3 regions of the Streptomyces flavofungini genome follow, and region 2 is predicted to be linked to each of the others. Evidence: riboswitches for the same ligand, from Rfam matches in the RefSeq annotation. Region 2 holds a riboswitch; each other region holds the start of a gene.

Region 1 (4,272 bases), 2.6 Mb from region 2:
GGTGAGCAGGGCGATCAGACTGGGGCTCGACGAGGCCTGTGTGAGCGTCTCGTGGAACCAGCCGTCGAGCGAGCGGAGGTCCTCGGAGCCGCCGCGCCGGGCGCGTTCCTTGCCGAGCCGGACGAGCCCGCGCAGGACCTTCAGATGGGCGTCGGTGCGGCGCTGGGCGGCGCGGGCGGCCGCCAGGGGCTCCAGGAGCGCGCGGATCTCCAGGAGGTCGGCGGCGTCCTGCTCGGTGGGCTCGGCGACGCAGGCGCCCGCGTGCCTGCGGGTGACGACGAAGCCCTCGGCCTCCAGCGTGCGCAGCGCCTCGCGCACGGGGACGCGGGAGACGCCGTAGCGGCGGGCGAGCAGTTCCTCGGTGAGGCGCGTGCCGCGTTCGTAGACACCGGAGACGATGTCGTCCCGGATGGCCGTGCATACCGAGTGCGCGGGAATGCGCATGACGGACCTCCGTTTAAATGCCCGCGAAACGCGTCGGCCGACGCGTCGAATGGCGCTCGTTCAACGACTCCATCGAGCCTGCCGCCATGAACTCTATTGCAGAAGGCCGGGTTTTCCGACGGGAGGGCGGAATCCATGGATATCTTTTGGCCAAAGGGGCGCACATGCACAGGAAAGCCCCGGCTCGGTGAGCCGGGGCTTTCCTACGTCCGGGAGGTTCCCCGGCATCAGGATTCAGACGTTGACGCCGTGCGAGCGGAGGTACGCCACGGGGTCGATGTCGGAGCCGTAGTCGGCGCCGGTGCGGGCCTCGAAGTGCAGGTGCGGGCCGCTGGAGTTGCCTGTCGAGCCGGAGAGGCCGATCTGCTGGCCCGGGGTGACCGCCTGGCCGACGGTGACGCTGAGGGACGACATGTGGCCGTACTGCGTGTACGTGCCGTCGTTGTGGCGGATCACGACGTTGTTGCCGTAGGCGCCGCCCCAGCCGGCCTCGACGACGGTGCCCGCGGCGACCGCCTGGACCTGGGTGCCGGACGCGGCGTGGAAGTCGACGCCGGTGTGGCTGCCGGAGGACCACATGGCGCCGCCGGTCTTGTAGCCGGTGGAGACGTAGCCGCCCTCGATCGGCGCGACGTAGGAGCCGAGGCGCTTGCGCTCGGCCTCGCGGGCGGCGCGCTCCTTGGCCTCGCGCTCCTTCTTGGCCTTCACCTTCGCGGCGGCCTCGGCCTTCCGCTTCGCCTCGGCGGCCTTGCGCTTGGCCTCGGCGGCCTGGGCGCGGGCCTCGGCCTCGGCCTTCTTCTGGGCGGCGGCCTCGGCGGCGGCGTGCTTCTGGGCCGCGGCCTGGGCGTCGACCTCGTCGGCCAGGGAGTCCCCGACGGAGACGGACTGGGTGAGGCCGGTGTGCGCGTACTCCGCGGAGCTGCCTTCGGCGGCGAGGGCCGGAGCGGCCAGGCCCGAGATGACCCCGGTGGTGGTGAGCGCGGCGACGCCCGCGGCGCTTGCGGTCGTGCGCGAGATGCGGCTCGGACGGCGGTGCTTGCCGGTCGGGCGGGTGAACGCCATGAAGCGGCTGATCCTTTCCTTCCTTCTCGCCTACCGGGTTAGCTGACGGGTTCGGAGCAGGAAGGTCTCCTACGGGCTCCTCGCCTCGCGGCAAGGGGTCCGATTCACCCCAGGGACGTGTGGGTCCCCGGCTCCCCTGGCTCGCGCCGTACGGGGACTCGGCGATGACTGTCCGGTGCCGCGGGCGCGGCTTACTGCCTGACGGACAGCCGGACCGACGCTAAACGTCTCATCTTTCAATCGACAAACGAATCAGGCCTTTTGTAGCGCACGCCACAGCGCAGACGAGCAACCTCCATGCCAATTCGGACATATGGCGGCATGCAGGGACCCCAGCGGCTTCCTGAGCCACTGGGGTCCCTGTTCTTACGAGGCATTGATGACGCTATGTCCGGCTTTACGACAGCGGCTCGCCGCCGCCGGTCCGGCACCGCCGGTTCACACCCCGTCCCCGCCGTCCGTCCCGGCAATCAGCCGGTGACCACCGTCACTTCACCGATGCCGAGCGCCTTGACGGGCTCCTCGATCTGCGCGGCGTCGCCCACGAGGACCGTCACCAGGCGGTCCTCCGGGAAGGCGCTCACGACGGCCGCGGTGGCCTCCACGGTGCCCGTCTGCGCCAACTGGCGGTACAGGTGGGCCTGGAAGTCGTCCGGCAGGTTCTGCTCGACCTGGTCGGCGAGGGTGGCGGCGACGGCCGCCGCCGTCTCGTACTTCAGCGGGGCGACGCCGACGAGGTTCTGCACGGCGACATCGCGCTCGGGGTCCGTCAGGCCCTCCGCGGCGAGTGTGCGCAGGACCTTCCACAGGTCGTCGAGGGCCGGGCCCGTGTTGGGGGTGTCCACGGAGCCGCTGATGGCGAGCATCGCGGCGCCCGTTCCGTCCGGGGCGGAGCGCAGGACCTGGGCGAAGGCGCGCACTCCGTAGGTGTAGCCCTTCTCCTCGCGCAGGACGCGGTCCAGGCGCGAGGTGAGGGTGCCGCCCAGGCAGTACGTGCCGAGGACCTGAGCGGCCCACACGCGGTCGTGCCGGTCCGGGCCCACCCGGCCGATGAGCAGCTGCGTCTGGACGGCGCCGGGGCGGTCCACGATGACGACGCGGCCCCGGTCGTCGGCGGTCACCGGGGGCACCGGGCGCGGCTCGGCCGCCCCGCCGGTCCAGGCGCCGAGGGTGTCGGCGAGGACGGCGTCCAGGTCGATGCCGGTGAGGTCGCCGACGATCACGGCGGTGGCCGTGGCGGGACGGACGTGCCTCTCGTAGAAGGCGCGTACGGCCGCCGAGTCGATGGCCGAGACCGTCTCCTCCGTGCCCTGGCGCGGCCGCGACATGCGCGCGGAGGCCGGGAAGAGCTCCTTGGAGAGTTCCTTGGCGGCGCGGCGTGCCGGGTTGGCGGCCTCGTGCGGGATCTCGTCCAGGCGGTTGCGGACCAGGCGCTCGACCTCGCTGTCGGCGAACGCGGGCGCCCGCAGGGCGTCGGCGAGCAGGCCGAGCGCCTTGGGCAGCCGGGAGACGGGCACTTCCAGGGAGACCCGGACACCGGGGTGGTCCGCGTGCGCGTCGAGGGTGGCACCACAGCGGTCGAGCTCGGCGGCGAACTCCTCGGCGGAGTGCTTGTCGGTGCCTTCGGAGAAGGCCCTCGCCATGATCGTGGCGACGCCGTCCAGGCCCTTCGGCTCGGCGTCCAAGGGGGCGTCGAGGTGGATCTCCACGGCGACGAGCTGCTGGCCGGGGCGGTCGCAGCGCAGCACGGTCAGGCCGTTGCCGAGCGCGCCGCGCTCGGGGGCGGGGAAGGCCCAGGGCCTGGCGCTGCCCGCCTGGGGCTGCGGGTGGAACTGCATCGTTGCGGCCTCGGTCACTTCGCCGTCTCCTCGTCTTCCTCGTCGGTGCCGGCGGCGCCTTCGGGGCCGGTGTCGTCCGCGTCCTGGGGAGCGATGGGTTCGTACACGAGCACCGCGCGGTTGTCGGGGCGCAGGCGGGCCTTGGCGACCTCCTGGACCTCCTCGGCGGTGATGTCGAGGACGCGCTGGACGGCGGTGAGGGCGAGCTGGGGGTCGCCGAACAGGACGGCGTACCGGCACAGTTCGTCGGCGCGGCCCGCGACCGTGCCCAGCCGGTCCAGCCACTCGCGCTCCAACTGGGCCTGGGCGCGCTCCATCTCCTCCGGCGTGGGGCCCTCCGCGGCGAACCGGGCCAGCTCCTCGTCGACGGCGGCCTCGATGACGGGGACCTCCACGTCGCCGGACGTCTTCACGTCGAGCCAGCCGAGGGAGGGCGCGCCGGCGAGGCGCAGCAGCCCGAAGCCGGCGGTGACCGCGGTGCGGTCACGGCGCACGAGGCGGTTGTACAGGCGCGAGGACTCGCCGCTGCCGAGGACCGTGAGCGCCAGGTCGGCCGCGTCGCACGCGCGCGTGCCGTCCTCCGGGAGGCGGTAGGCGGCCATCAGGGCGCGCGCGGGGACCTCCTCCTCGACGACCTCGCGCAGCTCCTTGCCGATGCGCTCGGGCAGCGAGCCGTCGCGCGGGGGCTGCTTGCCGTCGTGCGAGGGGATGGAGCCGAAGTACTTCTCGACCCAGGCGAGCGTCTGCTCGGGGTCGATGTCGCCGACGACCGAGAGGACCGCGTTGTTGGGCGCGTAGTACGTACGGAAGAACTCCCGCGCGTCCTCGAGGGTGGCCGCGTCCAGGTCGGCCATGGAGCCGATGGGCGTGTGGTGGTAGGGGTGACCCTCGGGGTACGAGAGGGCGGTCAGCTTCTCGAAGGCCGTGC
Region 2 (4,272 bases):
GCTCACCCACTCGGCCCACATCAGGTCGCCCCCGGCCACCGCTGCGGGAAGCCTGGACGGGCCGACGCGGCGCTGATGCGGTGGAGTGGAGTGGTGGTGGTTGCTGTGCGTGGTGGGGGGCCGGACGGTGCGCAGGGCGGCCCGGGGACCGGGGGCGGTGAGTCCGGCGGCTCAGGTCGCGCCCGTCCCCGCTCCCGCTCCCGCCCCCGCAAGGCACGCCGCCCCCAGCCGACCGTCGCCCCCGTCGGCCCCACCCGCACCCTGCCCCGCGAGCGGGCCCTCGTCCGCGCGCTGCCCCCGCTCCTCCTCGTCGCCGGGATCTGCTTCGACATGATCACGCCGCCCGAGTTCACCGCGTCCCCGCTGTTCGCCGCGGCACCCCTGATCACCGCCCCGTTCTTCCGGCTGCGGACCACCGTCGCGGTCGCCGCCGTGTCCTGTGCCGCCGTGCTCGTGCTGCGCCTGAGCGACCGCGTCGGCGGCACCGACGTAGAGGTCACCACCGAGTTCCTGACGATGCTGACCGTCGGCGCGCTGGCCGTCGTCATCAACCGGGTCGTCCGCCGCGGCGACGCCCGCCTGGCCTCCGCCCGCTCCATCGCCGAGGCCGCCCAGCGCGCGGTCCTGCCGCAGCCCGACCCGCGGATCGGCGGCCTGGACATCGCCGCGCGGTACGAGGCCGCGGAGGCGGACGCGTTCATCGGCGGGGACCTGTACGCGGTGCAGGACACCCCGCACGGGGTGCGGCTCGTCGTCGGTGACGTACGGGGCAAGGGGATGGGCGCGGTGGCCGCCGTCGCCGTCGTCATCGGCGCCTTCCGGGAGGCCGCCGAGCAGGAGGCCACGCTGGAGGCGGTGGCGCAGCGTCTGGAGCGTGCCCTCGCGCGGGAGGGGATGCGGCGCGACGGGCTCGACGCCTTCGAGGGGTTCACCACGGCGGTCCTCGTGGAGATCCCGCGCGGCGACGAGGGCACCGTACGGATCCTCAACCGCGGCCACCCCGAGCCGCTGATGCTGTGCGCCGACGGGCGGCTGTGCGTGCTCTCGCCGTCCGAGCCCGCGCTGCCGCTCGGCATGGGCGAACTCGGCACCTGGCCGGACCGCGCGGACCGGAGTCCGTTCCCGCCGGGGGCCACACTGCTGCTCTACACCGACGGGCTCTCCGAGGCCCGGGACCAGGACGGCGAGTTCTACGTCCCCGCCGCCCGGCTCGGCGGCCGGATCTTCCCGGGCCCCGCGGGCCCCGACTCGCTGCTCGCGACCCTCGTCGAGGAGGTCCGCCGCCACACCGGGGGCGGCGCCACCGACGACCTGGCGATGCTCGCCGTACGCCGCCCGGTGACGGTCGGTGACTGAAGGGCACCCCAGCGCAGCGCGATTGACGTGATGTCAGCAAGCCGTGGAGATCCAGAACGCTGCGGTGCGTCATGGCCTCCGCGCAACTCGCCCTACTCCAGCCGCTGATGTCCCTTGTGTTCGTAGCGTAAGCGTTAACGATCAGTCGGAACGGCTTGGAATACGGCACCGCTGTCTATTAACGTTCGATAACGCAGCGCGGTCGTCCCAGCCGACACTCCAGTCGGCTCCGTGCGCACGCGCCTAATCCCGCAAGGGAGCCGGGGAACCACCACATTGGGGTGAATCGGGCACGCACCATGCCCGTAGGAGACCTTCCTGCTCCGAACCCGTCAGCTAACCCGGTAGGCGAGAAGGAAGGAAAGGAGTGCGCCCCAGTGGCGTCCAACCGGCCTGCCCCCGAAGCGCTCTACGTACCGAACGACTCCGCCGAAGGACCTGACGGTTCCCCGGGGTTCGCCGCGTACGCCCCCCAGGAGTCGTGGGAGGAGTGGAACCCCACCGCGGAGTCCATCCGCCCCGTGCGCGGCCGGCACCGGGTCCACAAGAAGGGCGGCGGCGGACTCGCGCGCAGCTCCACCGTCCTCGGCGTCGGCGTCATCGCGGCCGTGGGCGCGGGCGGCATCGCCACCGCGCAGGGCGGCAAGCCGCCGGTCTCCATCGCCATGCCGGACATGTCGGCGGTCACCGACCAGCTCCCCGAGGCCAAGTCCCTGCCGGGCGTGGGCTCCCTGATAGCCGACGACTCCGACGGCGGCGCCGACACCTCCACCGTCGCGGCCCCGCTCAGCTCCGCGGGCGTCACCACCGCCGACGCCGAACGCGGCACCACCGGCGCGGGCGAGGCCCTGCGCGCCCGCATCATGCAGCAGGCCGAGAACCAGCAGCACCAGGCGGACGACGCCCAGCGCATCGCGGCCGAGGACGCCGCCGTGAAGAAGGCCGCCGAGCAGGCCGCGGCCCAGCAGGACAAGGCGCAGGCGGCCGCGAAGGCCAAGGCCGCCGAGGAGAAGCGCAAGAAGGAAGAGGCCGCGCGCAAGAAGGCCGAGGCGGAGCGCCTCGCCAAGCTCGCCAAGAGCTTCTCGCTGCCCACCTCCTCGTACACCCTCACCTCGCACTTCGGCGACTCCGGTTCCATGTGGTCCTCCGGCCAGCACACCGGCCTTGACTTCGCCGCCCCCACCGGCACGCCCCTCAAGGCCGTGCACACGGGCACCATCAAGTCGGCCGGCTGGTCGGGTTCGTACGGCTACCGCACGGTGCTCGAACTCAAGGACGGCACCGAGATCTGGTACTGCCACCAGTCCTCGATGAGCGTCAGCGTCGGCCAGAAGGTCACCACGGGCGAGGTCATCGGCCGCGTCGGCGCGACCGGCAACGTCACCGGGCCGCACCTCCACATGGAGGTCCACACCAGCGGCGGCGCCAACATCGACCCGCTCGCCTGGCTGCAGGGCAAGGGCCTCAACCCGTAACACCCCACCGGCTCCGGCGGTCCTGGCGACGACCCCCCGACGCCAGGGCTGCCGGTCGGTGTCCGCGCGGGCCGCACCCGGCCCCCGGAACCGTGCCGCAGATTTCCGTGAGCCACACACGGAATTCGTTCCCCGGTACGGATGTTGAGCCCCTTATGACCACACTCCGCCCCCTGGGCTCCTCCGACCTCGAAGTCTTCCCCCTCGCCCTCGGCGGCAACGTCTTCGGCTGGACCGCGGACGAGGCGCAGTCCTTCGCCGTCCTCGACGCCTACACGGCCGCGGGCGGCAACTTCGTCGACACCGCCGACGTCTACTCGGCCTGGGCGCCCGGCAACAAGGGCGGCGAGTCCGAGACCGTCCTCGGCCGCTGGCTCGCCGCGCGCGGCAACCGCTCCGACGTCGTCATCGCCACCAAGGTCGGCGCCCACCCCGACTACCAGGGCCTCGCGGCGAACACCATCAAGTCCGGCGTCGAGGAGTCGCTGCGCCGCCTCGGCACCGACTACATCGACCTCTACTACACCCACTACGACGACCCGTCCGTGCCGGTCGAGGAGTTCCTCACCGCCCTCGACGAACTGGTGCGCTCCGGCAAGGTCCGGGCGATCGCCGCGTCCAACATCAGCGCCGAACGCCTCCAGGAGTCCCTGGACTTCTCCGACCGCGAGGGCCTGGTGCGCTACGTCGCGCTCCAGCCGCACTACAACCTGGTCTCCCGCGACACCTACGAGGGCCCCCTCCAGGAGGTCGCGTCCCGCTCCGGCCTCGCCGCCATCCCGTACTACTCGCTCGCCTCCGGCTTCCTGACCGGCAAGTACCGCCCCGGCGCCGAGGTCGACAGCGCGCGGGCGGGCAGCGCGGGCGCGCACCTGGAGACCGAGCGCGGGCAGCGCGTCCTCGCCGCCCTCGACGCGATAGCCGAGGAGCGCGGCGCCCAGCACGCGACGGTCGCCCTGGCCTGGCTCGCCGCCCAGCCCACGGTGGCGGCGCCGCTCGCCTCCGCGCGCACGGTCGACCAGCTCCCCGCGCTCCTCGACGTCGCCGACCTCGACCTGACCGAGGACGAGGTGGCCCGCCTCACCGCCGCGTCGGCGTGAGCGGCCCCGGCGCGCGCCGGGTCGTGCGTCAGGTGCGGTAGGGGTTGTACGAGGGGTAGGCGGGGCCGTGCGCGAGGTTCGGTGACGCGTGCGGGGCGGGGGGTGCGGCGCGGGGGTGGTGCGGGGGGCCGTACGCCGGGTACGGCAGGTGCGGGGGGCCGTAGGCCGTGTACGGCAGCGGCACCACGACCGGTGCCATCACCCGTGCCGCGTACGCCAGCGCCGGGCGGACCACCTCGCGGCGCTCCCACAGCGCGTCCAGCAGCTCCCGCTCCCGGACGGCGAAGTCGGCGCGGGCCCGGCCCCGGCCGGCCCGGTGCCGCAGCACCGCGAGGGTCGTC
Region 3 (4,272 bases), 600 kb from region 2:
CGGACTGCTTCTGCCGCTGCTCGGCGATGTCGGCGCGCTGCGACACGTACTGCCTTATCGGATAGGCGAGGGCCACGACCAGCGAGCAGACGACGAGCACGAGGAGCGCGGCCCGGCCCGTGAGCCGGGAGCGGCGGGCCTGGCGCTTGGTCTGCGAGCGGTAGACGCGCTCGGCGGTCTGCTCGCCGAGCAGCCGCAGCCGGGTCGCCGTGGAGAACCGGTCCTTGTCCCGGACTTTCCCGGCCATGTGTCTCGCCTCCCCAGTACGCGCGTACGTCCCCGCACACGGTACGGGACCGAGTACGGGGACGTACGTACGACTGGCTAGGGCTCAGCCCTTGAAGCGCGGGAACGCCGAGCGGCCCGCGTACACCGCCGCGTCGTCGAGGATCTCCTCGATGCGAAGGAGCTGGTTGTACTTGGCGACGCGGTCCGAGCGGGCCGGGGCGCCGGTCTTGATCTGGCCGCAGTTCACGGCGACGGCGAGGTCGGCGATGGTGACGTCCTCGGTCTCGCCGGAGCGGTGCGACATCATGCACTTGAAGCCGTTGCGCTGGGCCAGCTCGACGGCGTCCAGGGTCTCGGTCAGGGAGCCGATCTGGTTGACCTTGACCAGGAGGGCGTTGGCGGAGCCCTCCTCGATGCCGCGGGCCAGGCGCTCGGGGTTGGTGACGAAGAGGTCGTCGCCGACGATCTGGACCTTGTCGCCCAGCTTGTCGGTGATGACCTTCCAGCCCGCCCAGTCGTCCTCGAACAGCGGGTCCTCGATGGACACGAGCGGGTAGGCCTCGACGAGCTCGGCGTAGTACTCGGTCATCTCGGCGGCCGAGCGGGACTTGCCCTCGAACTCGTACGTGCCGTCCTTGTAGAACTCCGACGCGGCGACGTCGAGCGCGAGCGCGATCTGCTCGCCGGGGACGTAACCGGCCTGCTTGATGGCCTCGACGATGAGGTCGAGGGCGGCGCGGTTCGACTCCAGGTTCGGGGCGAAGCCGCCCTCGTCGCCGAGGCCGGTCGACAGACCCTTGGTCTTCAGGACCTTCTTCAGCGTGTGGTAGACCTCGGCGCCCCAGCGCAGCGCCTCGGAGAAGGACTCCGCGCCGATCGGGGCGATCATGAACTCCTGGATGTCGACGTTGGAGTCCGCGTGGGACCCGCCGTTCAGGATGTTCATCATCGGAACGGGCAGCAGGTGCGCGTTCGGGCCGCCCAGGTAACGGAAGAGCGGCAGGTCGCTCGCCTCGGAGGCGGCGTGGGCGACGGCGAGGGAGACGCCGAGGATGGCGTTGGCGCCGAGCGAGCCCTTGTTGTCGGTGGCGTCGAGGTCGAACATCGCCTGGTCGATCAGGCGCTGCTCGGTGGCGTCGTAGCCGACGAGCTCCGGGCCGATCTGCTCGATGACGGCGAGGACGGCCTTCTCGACACCCTTGCCGCCGTAGCGGTTGGCGTCTCCGTCACGCAGTTCGATGGCCTCGAAGGCACCGGTGGAGGCGCCGGACGGGACCGCGGCGCGGCCGGTGGACCCGTCGTCGAGGCCGACCTCGACCTCGACCGTGGGGTTGCCTCGGGAGTCCAGGATTTCCCGGGCTACGACGACGTCGATGGACGGCACGAGCATCTCCTTCTGGGATGTGACGCTAGGGGCGCATGGCGTGCACCACTGGGGGCGCGGGCTTGCGCATGGCTTGCATGGTCTTCATCGGCCCTGCGTCTCCTGAGCCTAACGGGCCCGGGAGCTTCGGCCAGCCGACCGCCCGCCCCGTGGGACGGCCATCGGGCCAATTCCCTGGGAATCAGGACGGAACCACAGGCTCTTACCGGCCGGTAGCTTCGCCCTGGGCGTACTCGGGGACGGCCTCGGCCCGCTCCGGGACCGGCGGGGCCGCCCCGGACAGCACCTCGCCCCGGTGCGTACGCGCACCGGGGCGAGAAAGACCCGTGGGGACGGGGGTGCTCCGCGGGGCGGAGCGGGGGCCCTGGCCGGACGGACCGGACAGGGCGCGGGTCGGGCTCAGGCTCAGCTGAGGTGCAGCTGCTGGCCCGGGTAGATCATGTCGGCGTCGGAGATGATGTCGCCGTTGAGCTTGTACACCTTGTGCCAGCCGCCCTTGACGTCGTGCTCGTCGGCGATCTTGGACAGGGTGTCGCCCGTCTTGACCTTGTACTCGCCGTCGCCCTTCTTCACGACCTTGCCGGTCGGGGTCTGGACGGTCTTCTTCGACTCGGTCTGCGGGGCGGCCTGCTGCGGCTTCGGCTGCGGCTTGGCCTGCTGCTGCGGCTGAGCCTGCTGCTGCGGCTGCTGCTGGGGCTTGGCCTGCTGCTGGGGCTTGGCCTGCTGCTGCGGCTTCTCGGCACCGCCGCCGTTGTACGGGGCGTTGGTGAGGCCCACGCCACAGCTCGGCCAGGCACCCTTGCCCTGGCCCGCGAGGACCTTCTCGGCGATCTCGATCTGCTGGGCCTTGGAGGCCTTGTCAGCGGTGGCCGCGTACTTCGTACCGCCGTAAGCGGCCCAGGTGGAGGCGGAGAACTGCACGCCGCCGTAGTAGCCGTTGCCGGTGTTGATGGACCAGTTGCCGCCGGACTCGCACTGGGCGACCCGGTCCCACTGGTCGACGGTGGCGGCGTTCGCGGTGCCGGCGGCCATCAGCGGCGCGGCGACGGCGGCGCCGGTGACACCGACGACGGTGGCCGCGCGGGTGGCCTTGGACGGACGACGGTGCTTGCCCTTGCCGGAAAGCAGCATGGATTGATCCCCTCACCGACGCCTGCGAGGTGAGCTGTCGGGTTCGGGCGGGTGAGTGCCCGGCCGTACGGCTTCCGTACGACTTCACCCCTAGCCGGTCCTGCGCGTCGCTCGGCCACTGGCCGTTCAACGCGTGGGCCCGGCGCTTACCTTGGGTCCCCCGCTCCTGCCTTCGGCGCTCGAAGCGACGACTGTTCCCGTCCGGCCGTTGGCAGGATTCGGCGTACCGACCGGCGGGGCCCGCTGTGGCGAGCGGTCACGACCGTAGACAGGCAATCACCGGAATTTCAAAGACGATCAGGGCTTCTGAGACCCATCTCTCACTTGCCTCTCACCGTCTTTAAATCGGACATTCACCCCGAACCGCCGGTCAACTTCCGCCCCGGTATGCCTACTTCCGGTCCGCTTCGGCGGCCTGGCGCTCCCTCAGGTCAAGTCGCTGACCGGGGAGGATGAGATCCGGGTCACCGCCGACGGTCCGCTTGTTCTCGGCGTAGAGAGTGGTCCAGCCGCCGTCAAGGTCGTGCCGGTCGGCGATCTGCGAGAGGTTGTCGCCGGAGCGGACCGTGTAGGTGTCCGCGGGGTCGGCGGCGTCGCGTGCGTCGCGTCCTTCACCACGCGACGCGTGGCGGCCCGCGGAGCCCGCGCCGCCCTTCTGCACCCCGTCGCCCTCGTCGGCGCTGGAGCCGCGATGCCGGCCGGACGGCGAGCCCTCCGAGCCCTCCGCGGACTCGTCGGCGCCCGAGGGCTCACGGCCCGGGTCGGACTCGGCGTCGGGCGAAGTGCTGTCGCGGTCGCCGGACTTGCCGTCCGCCGCGCCCTTCTCGCCCTTCCGTCCGGCCTTGTCGCGTTCGTCACTCTCGTCGGCCGAGCCGCCGCTGTCGGGCTTGCGGTGCTTGCCGGTGCTTCCCCTGTCGCCCTTGTCGCCCTTGTCGCTCGCGTCGGCGGAGTCCTCGGCGCCCTTGTCGGCCCCGTCGGCCTTCTCGCCGTCCTCGGAGCCCTTCCCGTCGCCCTGGGAGTCCTCGGCGTCGCCGGACGGCTCCGCGGGCTTCGACGGCGCGGGCGGCAGGCCCGGGTCGACGTCGGCGGCCGCGCCGCCCTTGCTGAGGCCCGCGGCCGGGCCGCAGTTCGGCCACGCGGAGGGTCCCTGGTCGGCGAGGACCTTGTCGGCGACGGCGATCTGCTGGGAGCGGCTCGCCTGGTCGGCACTCGGCGCGTAGGCGAGGCCGCCGTAGCTCTCCCAGGTCTCCTGCGTCAGCTGCAGACCGCCGTAGTACCCCTCGCCCTTGGCGCTCCACGCGCCGCCGCTCTCGCACTCCGCGACCTTGTCCCACGTCGTGGCGTCAGCCGCGTGCGCACCCGTGGCGCCGAGCAGCGGGATGGCGATGGCGGATCCGGTGACGCCCGCCGCGACGACGATCGCCGGGGCCTGGCGGGGACGGCGGTGACGGCCTTGGCCGGAGAGCATGCACGTGCCTTTCGAGCGACGACAAGAACAGCTGCGACACGTGGTGCCGAGGGGTGCCGAG

The links. Region 2 has a riboswitch for cyclic di-AMP ahead of QUY26_RS20960 (M23 family metallopeptidase). Riboswitches for the same ligand answer to the same signal wherever they lie in the genome.
Region 1: linked by a shared signal. The riboswitch ahead of QUY26_RS09215 (M23 family metallopeptidase) and the one ahead of QUY26_RS20960 (M23 family metallopeptidase) in region 2 are both predicted to bind cyclic di-AMP.
Region 3: linked by a shared signal. The riboswitch ahead of QUY26_RS23640 (transglycosylase family protein) and the one ahead of QUY26_RS20960 (M23 family metallopeptidase) in region 2 are both predicted to bind cyclic di-AMP.

What each region holds. Positions count from the first base shown of each region.
Region 1 covers NZ_CP128846.1:2,374,641-2,378,912, forward strand. Annotated here, with positions in the region: gene QUY26_RS09210 (GntR family transcriptional regulator) at 1-444, opposite strand, end outside; gene QUY26_RS09215 (M23 family metallopeptidase) at 679-1,506, opposite strand; cyclic di-AMP (ydaO/yuaA leader) riboswitch at 1,520-1,680, opposite strand; gene QUY26_RS09220 (M16 family metallopeptidase) at 1,977-3,362, opposite strand; gene QUY26_RS09225 (M16 family metallopeptidase) at 3,359-4,272, opposite strand, start outside.
Region 2 covers NZ_CP128846.1:4,969,461-4,973,732, forward strand. Annotated here, with positions in the region: gene QUY26_RS20955 (PP2C family protein-serine/threonine phosphatase) at 331-1,356, shown strand; cyclic di-AMP (ydaO/yuaA leader) riboswitch at 1,587-1,722, shown strand; gene QUY26_RS20960 (M23 family metallopeptidase) at 1,734-2,831, shown strand; gene QUY26_RS20965 (aldo/keto reductase) at 2,987-3,931, shown strand; gene QUY26_RS20970 (PrsW family intramembrane metalloprotease) at 3,960-4,272, opposite strand, start outside.
Region 3 covers NZ_CP128846.1:5,569,712-5,573,983, reverse strand. Annotated here, with positions in the region: gene QUY26_RS23650 (FtsB family cell division protein) at 1-247, opposite strand, end outside; gene eno (phosphopyruvate hydratase) at 332-1,618, opposite strand; gene QUY26_RS23640 (transglycosylase family protein) at 2,018-2,743, opposite strand; cyclic di-AMP (ydaO/yuaA leader) riboswitch at 2,748-2,931, opposite strand; gene QUY26_RS23635 (transglycosylase family protein) at 3,135-4,211, opposite strand.